Regions from separate parts of the Thalassotalea castellviae genome, predicted to be linked through region 1. Evidence: predicted binding sites of a transcription regulator. Region 1 holds the regulator's gene; the other holds the start of a gene.
What was found. Region 1 encodes FNR, which switches genes on or off when oxygen is low (the NO sensors DNR and NnrR bind a similar motif). Its sites were predicted from a motif close to TTGATCTAGATCAA; they were not measured.

Region 1 (5,597 bases):
TTAAATAACAACTTGTTAAGCGCTACCAGTACTGGTTTATATAGTATCAATACCTCTAATGCGGCGACAACTTATTTAGGAGCATTTGTAGGGCATAGCTCATACGATGGAATATCAGTTGCAACAACCAATGTAGAAACTATTTTAGGAACCTTTCTTGCGGGTACCATCTTTGCTGTTGACTCTGGTCAATTGTATGTTATTGATCCTAATACACTAGTTTCTACTTTTTTAATGTCTGCACCAGCAAGTGAAACGATCGCTTTTGATGCCAATGGGAATTTATATGCTAATGACTATACTAATGGTTATTACCTTTTAGATCTCGTCAATCAAAATCATACATTTCTAGGGGGAAGTGCACATTTTGGCTCTGCTGTATATGGCGCATACTCTCCTCAAACAGACGTTCCTGAACCCTCAACACTAGCTATTTTTGCTTTGGGCTTAATAGGGTTGGCTTTCCGTAAATTTAACCAAAAAGGTTAAATATTTACGTGGTAATGTAAAACACTGATCAATTAGATCAGTGTTTTTATTTTTAAAGACAAACAACACCATATCTAACGTTGATGTTGAGCCGTTTTGGGCTGTTATTTTAAATTGTCTCCATCAGAATCAATCAACATTAGTCTGTTAAAGTTCTTTCATCACTTTTGTTAATTAATTTTCTTGATAAATATAAAAATAAAAATAAATATTTTTACTGAAAAAATAAGCCGCTTTGCTATTTCAGCAAAACGGCCCTAGTAAATAAAACAAGCAATGTGTTACCTTGTTTGCGTATTAAACTTATTATTTAATACATTGATAAAATGGTCTTTAACATAAGCGTTAATTGGCAAGTGGTGAAACATATCCATCCGGTTTTAAGGCTAAAACATCACAGTTTAAATTATCAATTAAATGTTCAGCAGTATTCCCGATCAGGGCAGCGGATAATCCTGTTCGGCCAATAGTACCTAAGATCACTAATTCTGCATCTAATTCGTCTGCCAGCCTGACAATGATATCTTCTGGTAAACCTTCTTCCACATGGGTGTGCTCTTTACTGATTGCAAACTGTTGAGCATGCTCATCCATCGCTTCTATATGATGACTTAACATGGATTCGTTGTATTCGTTTGCATTAAATTCAGGGATCTCAATTGCGATATTAACGGGAGTGCCAGGGAAAGAGTTGACCAAATGAACATTTGCCTTGATCAATTTTGATAGATTGATCGCTTCTTCTGTTATTTTTACATTTAAAGATTGATGCTCTGCTTCAGCACTGCCTACATTGAGTGCCGCGACAATATTGCCATTCATCGGCCATAAATGATCTTTCACTAATAAAACAGGACAGGGACATTTTCTTAAGATATGCCAATCAGTTGGCGTGAATATGACTGATTTTAATTTATCGTGCTGATGTGTCCCTTTAATGACTATGTCATAGCCATTATTTAATACTTCTTCAATAATGGGTTCAAAAGGTCTATTGTGCCAAATTACTTTAGTATCTATTGCAATATTATCGTGTGGTAAAACGTTAATTAACTCATTCAACCATTGAATACGATCATTAATTAACGAGTTGCGCATAGCTTCACGCTCATCGTTTGACAGCATGGTAGTCATCTCATAAGAAAAATCATATATCGAAAGGAAAGCTGTGATGGTGGCCTGAGTTTGTTTGGCTAATTCAATCGCTCTTTTTAAGGCTTTTTGATCTTCAGTGGTTGGATCTATGATTGCTAATATTTGATGATACTTTTCCATATTCGCTCCAGAATAACTCATGTTAATGATTTACTATCAGTATAGTTATATTCTTATATAACACATAGTTGAAGATTGTTTTAAATCAATAAATTGGTCGTATTGAAGGAAAAGTTAAGCAAGCAAATACTTTACAGATGTTTGAGAAATATTTACGCAAGGAAAAGTATGTGGGAGAGTGATCTGCTGCTATAGCGCAGCACAATCTTCAAGCTTATCGCTGTCTAAAATCGTAATAAGCTTGCCATCAACTTTAATTAAGTCATTTTTATTGAATCGATTCAATAAGCGACTAATTGTTTCAACCGTTAAGCCGATATAATTGCCAATATCACTGCGAGTCATCGTCAACCTGAACTCAGTGGCTGATAATCCCCTAGCGTGATAACGGGCGCTTAAGGCACATAAAAATGTAGCAAGACGCTGCTCAGCATTCTTACGGTTCAATAAAGTTAACATTTCTTGATCATTTTTAATTTCAGAGCTCATCATACGAAGGATTTGCTTTTTAAGCTTTGGCATATGATTAGATAAATTATCTAAGGTATTATAGGGGATTTCACAAACCATTGAAGTTTCTAATGCTTTTGCAAAGCTCGGATGTTCAGACTCTGCTATGGCATCAAACCCTAATAAATCTCCTGCTAAATGGAAGCCGGTAATTTGTTCTTCACCACTTTCGTTTACCGTAAACGTTTTGAAAGTGCCAGAGCGTATAGCGTATAAGGACTGCATAGTTTGACCATCTTGAAAAAGCTGCTCACCTTTATGGATAGGGCGTTTCCGGTCAATGATTTCATCAAGGGTTTCTAACTCTTTTTCATCAAGAGAATACGGTAGACAAAGTTCACTGATGCTACAATTTTGGCAATGAATATGTTGTTGTGATGCGCTTTGATTCTTGTACATATTTTCCTTAACATCTAAGTTAATTATCCACTTCGAGTATGGTATTAGAACATTTGTGTATATGCAAATTTTAGCGTCAAGATACCATAACTTATTAGTAATAACGCCATAGTTTTTCTAAAATAATTATTTTGCATTAATAGCTTTATAAAAGTAAAACCAAATGAAACCGTCAATAACGCAGGTAAAGTACCAAGCCCAAAAAACATCATGATCAAACCTCCTTTTATTGCGTTGCCGCTGGCTAAAGACCAGGTTAATGTTGAATAAACTAAACCACATGGTAACCAACCCCATAAGGTACCTAAAAGGAAAGATTTCTTTACACTCTTTATCGGAATTATCTTTTTACTTAAAGGCGATAAGTGTTGCCAAAGGTGTTTACCAATTACTTCAACTTTTGATATCCATAATAACCATTGACCAATGTATAATCCGAGCAAGATTAAAAAAATACCGGCAATAATTTTTAAAGTGACAATAGGAAATCCTAAGTGTTTAATTGCGAGTGAGCCGGTTAAACCTGCGATAGCACCTATCAAAGAATACGAAAATATTCGCCCTACGTTATAGCTTAATATAAAGGGGGTTTTGTTTATTTGTTGCGGTAATGCAGACGTAAGCATGGTGGTAATGCCTCCACACATCGCAATACAATGACCACCACCTAATAAACCGATGACGAAGGCTGATAGAAAATCTAATTCCATACAAAGACAATATCTTTCACTGACAATCTTGGCTGGAGGTTAACATTATTCATCACAGGTAAAAACTATTTATCACGTTTCAAAGGTTCCTAAAGAATGTTTAACGACATAAAATAAACAATCATTTTTGGCGATAAACTTGTTTGTTGTTGCTTTAAATATTCTCAAATGAGTTGCACAGACTAATTGATTGTCTCGTAAAGTGAAAAATTCGTCGATAACGTTTTCTTGATCTTCATTTAATAATTGCAAATTTTTTAACCCTTTTGAATCTAACCAACCTAGCATTTGACCTTGATGAGCGCCACCATAATTAAATTGCTCAATATTATCTAATAACGTCACACCACATTCACCTTCATAGTGATGGCTATAGGTTAGTTCTACATTGTTTTTTAACGTTAACCGTAAGGGTTTACAAATTATCTCAACGGATTTTTTTTGTGGGTAATTAACGTTTGGCGGACATTCAGCGATGTTTTGTATTCCTTCAAAAGCGACTTCATGCGCTTGTTCGTCATTACTGCCTCCACACTCAATTGTTATGGTTGGACAACTAAAAGCTTGTTCAGTTAATGCGCCTATTTGTAAGCCTGATAAAATTACCGCATCGCAAAAAAATGAAGTTAACGCGATTTCTTTCATTGATAACGTCGGCGATACAGCAAAAGCAGGACTTGAACCCGAACAGTTATGTAAGTCAACGACGAATTCAGGGGTTACTTCTCTAATGGCTTCTTCAATGAGTCGAGCTCGAGCATAGTAACCATCATTTCGTGAAATACCAAAACAGCGATTTAGATCAATTCCATGCGGTAAAAAACGTTGACTTAGTAACGGGCTGGCATTCGCGGCCTCTACTGAACAAATAATAAACCTAATATTCGTTTGCGGTGTCGGTAATTCCCCTAAGGAAGTCAACCAACGGTGAATGGCAATTAATCCTGATGGTTCATTACCATGTAATAAAGTGACAATAACACGACATTTATCAACATGTTTACCGGCTACATCAATCACGGTTGGTACATCTAATGATAATAAAAACTGTTTAAAGTCAGCTTTAAGCGTAATTGGCTCTGGGTTATTTAAATATTCAATGTCATAAAAATCTATATTCATATGTTTTTTATTATCACTAAGTAATATCATTAACGGATTGTTTTTATTGATTAAAAGTTAATATTATAGTTATCAACGGACACTTTGACGTGTAAAAACAATTCATTATTATGTAGAAATAACAGGCACTATTTAAGTTTCTATTATCTGCTTTGTTAACGAGCAGATAGCATGTCATACTCAAAGGTGGAACTTGTTGATTAAGGTCAATAAATTTTTATTAAACCATTTTAGTAAAAGGATATTCATGCAAGAACTCGTCATTCAAGCGTTATCACAGATTGAACGATTTGTGATCGGTAAACCTGAACAAGTCAAATTAGCACTAGCCTGTTTACTAGCAAAAGGGCATTTATTGATTGAAGATTTACCCGGTATGGGAAAAACGACTTTAGCCCATGTATTAGCGTCTTCAGTAGGGTTAAATTATCAACGAGTTCAATTTACCAGCGATTTGTTGCCTGCTGATGTTATAGGCGTGTCAATTTTCGATACAGAAAAACATACGTTTACCTTGCACAAAGGGCCTATTTTTAACCAAGTCGTTTTAGCCGATGAAATCAATCGAGCCAGCCCTAAGACACAAAGTGCGTTATTAGAAGCGATGGAAGAAAATAGTGTTAGTCTTGATGGCTGCACGCATTCTTTACCCAGACCTTTTTTTGTCATTGCAACACAAAACCCATTATTTCATGCAGGAACTTATCCCTTGCCAGAATCTCAACTAGATCGTTTTATGATGAGAATTTCATTAGGCTTCCCAGATAAAAAGGCGGAACAACAAATATTAAAATCTGCCAATATTTCGTTAAATTATGAGGAAATACATTCGATTATTTCCCTAGAAAAATTACAAACAATACAAAAACAAATCAGTAATCTTTATGTTTCAGATCCGGTTATCGATTATGTTATTGCGTTATTTGAACATTCTCGCAGTGGCCAATTAGCCGTAAATCCGTTATCACCTAGAGCAGGCAAAGCGCTGATCGCTGCAGCGAAGGCTTGGGCATTTATTGATAATCGAGATCATGTCCTTCCTGACGATATTAAATCAGTGTTTAGTGCCGTCTGTGAACATAGAATGGTTGG
Region 2 (5,597 bases), on a different contig from region 1:
TGCCATTCCTAACTTTTGGGCATGTTTAATTTTCGTTAACTCTAAATTGATTGCTTTACCTTTTTTGTAGTAATCACCGACGACTAAGGTATCAGGATCTGTGTTTGCAATAATTAATGTCGCAATACCGGCAACAACAGCTGATAAAGGAAGAAAAAAAACTAACCAAGCCCAAGGCTCTTTGTACCACGACGTTTTCATGTATTTACTTATTACCAATTAAAGAGAGGATATTATACTAACTTTGTTCTAGCGTGACCAATAAAAAAGCCTTAGTGAATTCACTAAGGCTCTCTGTTCTTAAAAGAAAGAGTTAATTCTGTGAGAGGCTATAAATATAAGCACTGATCACATGCACTTTTTGCTCTCCTAAAATATCTTTCCATGCTGGCATAACACCTGAACGACCATGACGAATTGATTGTTCAATAACGCGCGGTGAACCGCCATATAACCAAATATTATCTGTTAAATTTGGTGCACCAAGCGGTAAGCCCATCGCTGTACTGCCTGTACCGTCGACGCCATGACAACCCGCACACATCGCGAACTTTTCTTGTCCAGCCTTAGCAGAGTCCGGATCAACTTCTCGACCACTCAAACTCATTACGTAAGCTGCAACATCTTTAACGCCTTGGGCACCACCGAGCATAGTTTCCCAACCGATCATCCCTTGAGCTTTGCGGCCATGCATAATACTTGCTTTAATAGCATCAGGTGAGCCACCATATAGCCAATCATTATCGGCAAGGTTAGGAAAGCCGGTTGTTCCATGTGCATCAGAACCATGACATTGTGAACAGTTTTGTAAAAACAAACGTTGTCCCACTTTCAATGCTTCTTCATCTGTTGCTAACTCTTGAATATCGCGAGCAGCAAACGCTTCGAAAATAGGCCCGAATTTAGCGTCTGCAGCTTTGACTTCCATATCATATTGAACGATTAAGTTATTTTCTTTGGCGTATTCAGCTTTAGCTCTCGACTCTTCAAGGTTTAATATCCCTTGGTTTGAACTTGTCCAACCAAATAGTCCTTGCCAGTTACCTAAACCAGGGTATACAAGTAAGTAACCGAAGCCCCAAATGATGGTGATTAAAAAGAATGTGCTCCACCATTTTGGTAATGGGTTGTTTAATTCTTCTATACCGTCGAAGTTATGTCCTGTTGACTCACCTTCTTCCACATCAGCAAAATTCTTTAAACACATCCGCAATAATAAGTAACAACCTATTAAAGTACCGAGTGAAAGAACGCTTATCCAAATACTCCAGAAGCTAGACATTGTTATTTTCCTGCTTGTTAGTTTCTTCTTTGTGATCTTCTTCAAAAATCGAGTTGGCCGCTTTATCAAACGAAGATTTACGTTTTTTGCTGTACGACCAGACCACAATGATGATAAAAAGTGCCAAAATGATTACTGTAATTACGCCTCTAAGCGTGCCGTAATCCATATTATTTCAACGCGTGACCAAGTGACTGTAAATATGCAATCAACGCTTCCATCTCAGTTTTTCCATTGACATCAGACTGCGCCTTGGCAATATCTTTTGCCGAATATAATGGAATAGCCTTACCTTGTTCGTCTTTATGGGTTTTATTCCGTGTTAAAAAATTAAACGTTTCTAATTTCTTAGCCGTTAACTTCCCATCAAGTTTATTTTCGTCTAACCACTTAAATGAAGGCATATTTGATTCAGGCACAACAGAACGAGGGTCGATAAGATGTGCTCTATGCCAGTCATCACTGTAACGACCGCCTACACGAGCTAAATCAGGCCCTGTTCTTTTAGAACCCCATAAAAATGGATGTTCCCATACCGTTTCACCCGCAACAGAATAGTGACCATAGCGCTCTGTTTCTGCACGAAATGGACGGATCATTTGGCTATGACAAACATTACAACCTTCACGAATATATATGTCACGTCCTTCCATTTCTAACGCGGTATATGGGCGCAAATTATCAACCGGTGTGGTTGTCGCTTTTTGGAAAAATAATGGGGTAATTTCTACTAAACCACCAACACTGATCGCTAAAATAGTGAATATAAAAAATAAGCCTACATTTTTTTCGACTTTTTCATGTTTATTGGTCATGTTTCGTCTCCTTAGGCTACTTCTAAAGGCTTAAGACTATTGTCTTTCGCTTGAATTGTTTTAAACATGTTGTAGGCCATTAAAACAAAGCCAGCAACAACAAATACACCACCTACGAAGCGGATAAAGTAGAATGGATATGAAGCCGTTAAACTTTCGACAAAAGAATAAGTCAATGTGCCATCGGTATTGACCGCGCGCCACATTAACCCTTGCATAACGCCTGATATCCACATAGCGACGATATAAAGAACAACACCGGTAGTATGTAACCAGAAATGAGTATTGATCAAACGAATACTGTACATACGACCTTGGTTAAAGAGAACTGGAATTAAATGGTACATCGCACCAATTGAAACCATAGCAACCCAACCTAAAGCACCCGAATGTACATGGCCGATAGTCCAGTCAGTGTAGTGTGACAGGGCATTTACAGATTTTATTGCCATCATTGGCCCTTCAAAAGTAGACATGCCATAGAAGGATAATGAAACGATTAAAAAGCGAAGAATAGGGTCGTGACGAAGCTTATGCCATGCACCTGACAACGTCATAATACCGTTGATCATACCACCCCAAGATGGAAGGAATAATACAATAGACATTACCATACCAACTGATTGAGCCCAATCTGGTAACGCTGTGTAATGAAGGTGATGAGGTCCAGCCCATATATATAATGAAACTAATGCCCAAAAATGCACAATAGATAAACGATACGAATAAACAGGGCGCTCGGCTTGTTTAGGAACAAAGTAGTACATCATCCCCAAGAAACCAGCTGTTAATAAGAAACCAACGGCATTATGGCCATACCACCATTGCATCATGGCATCGATAGCACCTGAATATATTGAATAAGACTTCATCATAGAAACAGGGATGACCATACTGTTACCAATATGTAATACTGCAACCGTTAATATGAAGCCACCAAAAAACCAGTTTGCCACATAAATATGGGAAGTCTTACGATTTAGTAGGGTGCCGAAAAATACAATGGCATAACTCACCCATACGACGGCAATTAAAATATCAATTGGCCATTCTAATTCAGCATATTCTTTACTACTGGTATAACCTAAAGGCAAAGTGATAATGGCCAATAAAATGACAGCCTGCCATCCCCAGAAGGTGAATGACGCAAGCTTGCCACCAAACAACGTTGTTTTACAAGTACGCTGTACAACATAATATGAGGTAGCAAATAAGGCACTTGTACCAAAAGCAAAAATTACTGCGTTAGTATGAAGTGGGCGAAGTCGGGAGTAGGTTAACCATGGTGTTTCAAAATTTAATGCTGGCCAAATTAATTGAGCGGCAATAAGGACACCGACAAGCGTACCAACGAATCCCCAAATAACTGTCATGACGGTAAATTGTTTTACTACATCAAAGTTATATGACGGCTGATCAAGCGTTGTTGTCATTTTTATTGTTCCGTTAACAAAGTTAGTTTTACTATATGTTGAAAAATAAGTAATGAAAGATTTCAGCTTATATATTTCTCAATAGTTTTCGTGAGTATGATATAAATCACATTTTTTGAGCGTAACGTATTATATCACGTGTAATTTTACCTTTTGGAGTTGATTTAGATCAATGAAAAAATATGATTTAAATCAATAAAAAGGATTTACCTTTGATTAAATTTTATGATTAATACACGATCGTTTAATTATTGAACTAAAAACAAATAATTATAAAAAACTGTAGACTAGATATTAGGGTTAAGCTAGATGAAAGTTTAATTTTGATATGTAAAAATACCATTAGCTGTATTTACGAATGTTTAAATACAAACTTTTATCACTTGGTGTTTTCATATGTCTAAATCCACGCGAGGATTATTTTTCGTTTTAATCTTCCTTTTAATGGGCTGTTCTCCTAAAAAACAGTCGGTAAATTATATTGCTCCTCAATGTTTATCAAGCCAAAGTCAATGTCACGTTTATATTGAGCAAACTAGGTTTGATGTGTTATTCAATGTTGCAAGGGTCACTACGGAACAAACATTTAATATAGTTGTTAAAGCTAAATCACTTGAAGATAAATTTCTCATTAACGGTTTTTTAGAAGGAAAAGAAATGTATATGGGGAAAATCCCGTTATTTTTTGAAAAAGATGGTCAAGGGAATTTTGTCGCATCGACCATGTTAGGTAGCTGTGCAGAAAAAAAAATGATTTGGCGTATGTGGCTAACCATTTCAGAGCAAGATAATCCTGATAAAGCGCAACAAGTATTTATCGACTTTACCAGTTATCGAGCTTAGTTGTCTTGTTTAACTCCTTTGATTTAACGCCTTGAGATTTACGTGGCGTGATATTTCAAAATATAAAACGAATTCATTTCAGTGAACAGTTCACACTTAACTTAAAACTAACCATATTGCCACTGCGATCATTAAACTTCCTGAGATTTTATTGAGTATTTTAACATTATCTTCTTGTATTAATATTCGAGCGATAGACCTACCTCCAGTTGCATATATCATCATGCAAATAAATTCTGATACAATAATTATTGCAACTAAAACAGTTAGTTGTGATGGTAACGCGTAATTATTGTTAATAAATGGCGGTAGTAATGAAACCATAAATGCCCATCCCTTAGGGTTGGCAATTGCCGTGATAAAGCCTTGATTGAATAAATGTTTCTTATTCACCGGTAAGGTATTTGTTACGGGTTCTGCTAAAGCAAGTTTTCCTTTTGAACGCCACATATTAAAGCCAATATAAAATAAATATAGGGCTCCAATAATTTTGAGACAGTGAAATACTACCGGTACCTTTAGCATCATTGAGGAAATACCCACAACCGAGGCAATTGCGACAGATGCCACACCTAATAACTCGCCCCACATCATCCACATTGTTTTTTTGACGCCGATAGACATACCTAACGTCATTGCCAACGTCATGCACATTCCGGGGGTAATACTAACGAGAAAAAAGGTAGGAATAAAAAGTGAAATTAATGCAATATCGATCAAGGTAAATGCCTAAGGTGTTTTTAAGGCGAAGATAATAATCGAAATTTGCCGTCAGTAACAACAGAAATGTTATTTAACTTGCCTATACAGCAACCTGTCTAAACGGATTAGAATTGCAGTGTAAATCTTTGTAAATAAACTTGTTGTATAACTGAGCTAAAATTAATCTTTGAACCCTATATAAAGATCGACTTTGTATTAACTAAATTTGATGGTGAACATGAAAACCGGCAATACCAACAAACAAAAACTCAATTTACCCACTGTATTTACACTTTGCAGTGTTAGTTTATTTTTAGTGTCTTGTACTTCAACATCTGGGAGAACTGACGCTAGTAGCGATATTGTTTATCCACAACACTGGCAATCGATTAAGTCAGGAGAAAATGAAAATAAACAAAGTAGTGCTAATTGGATAACCACGTTTAACGATCCGCAATTAGTTGCTCTTGTTCAGCAAGCCATTAAACAAAATCGGACACTTAAAACTCAAAAAATCACCAT

Region 2: the regulator FNR is predicted to act here: its motif matches at 3,690-3,703, upstream of ccoN (cytochrome-c oxidase, cbb3-type subunit I).

Annotation. Positions count from the first base shown of each region.
Region 1 covers NZ_JAVRIF010000013.1:38,719-44,315, forward strand. The annotation lists gene RM573_RS16935 (PEP-CTERM sorting domain-containing protein) at 1-489, shown strand, start outside; gene uspE (universal stress protein UspE) at 835-1,764, opposite strand; gene fnr (fumarate/nitrate reduction transcriptional regulator Fnr) at 1,954-2,673, opposite strand; gene RM573_RS16950 (sulfite exporter TauE/SafE family protein) at 2,718-3,383, opposite strand; gene RM573_RS16955 (M14 family metallopeptidase) at 3,456-4,505, opposite strand; gene RM573_RS16960 (AAA family ATPase) at 4,753-5,597, shown strand, end outside.
Region 2 covers NZ_JAVRIF010000001.1:141,234-146,830, reverse strand. The annotation lists gene RM573_RS00655 (FixH family protein) at 1-201, opposite strand, end outside; gene ccoP (cytochrome-c oxidase, cbb3-type subunit III) at 314-1,282, opposite strand; gene RM573_RS00645 (cbb3-type cytochrome oxidase subunit 3) at 1,275-1,451, opposite strand; gene ccoO (cytochrome-c oxidase, cbb3-type subunit II) at 1,453-2,097, opposite strand; gene ccoN (cytochrome-c oxidase, cbb3-type subunit I) at 2,109-3,530, opposite strand; gene RM573_RS00630 (hypothetical protein) at 3,927-4,373, shown strand; gene RM573_RS00625 (LysE family translocator) at 4,470-5,093, opposite strand; gene RM573_RS00620 (efflux transporter outer membrane subunit) at 5,314-5,597, shown strand, end outside.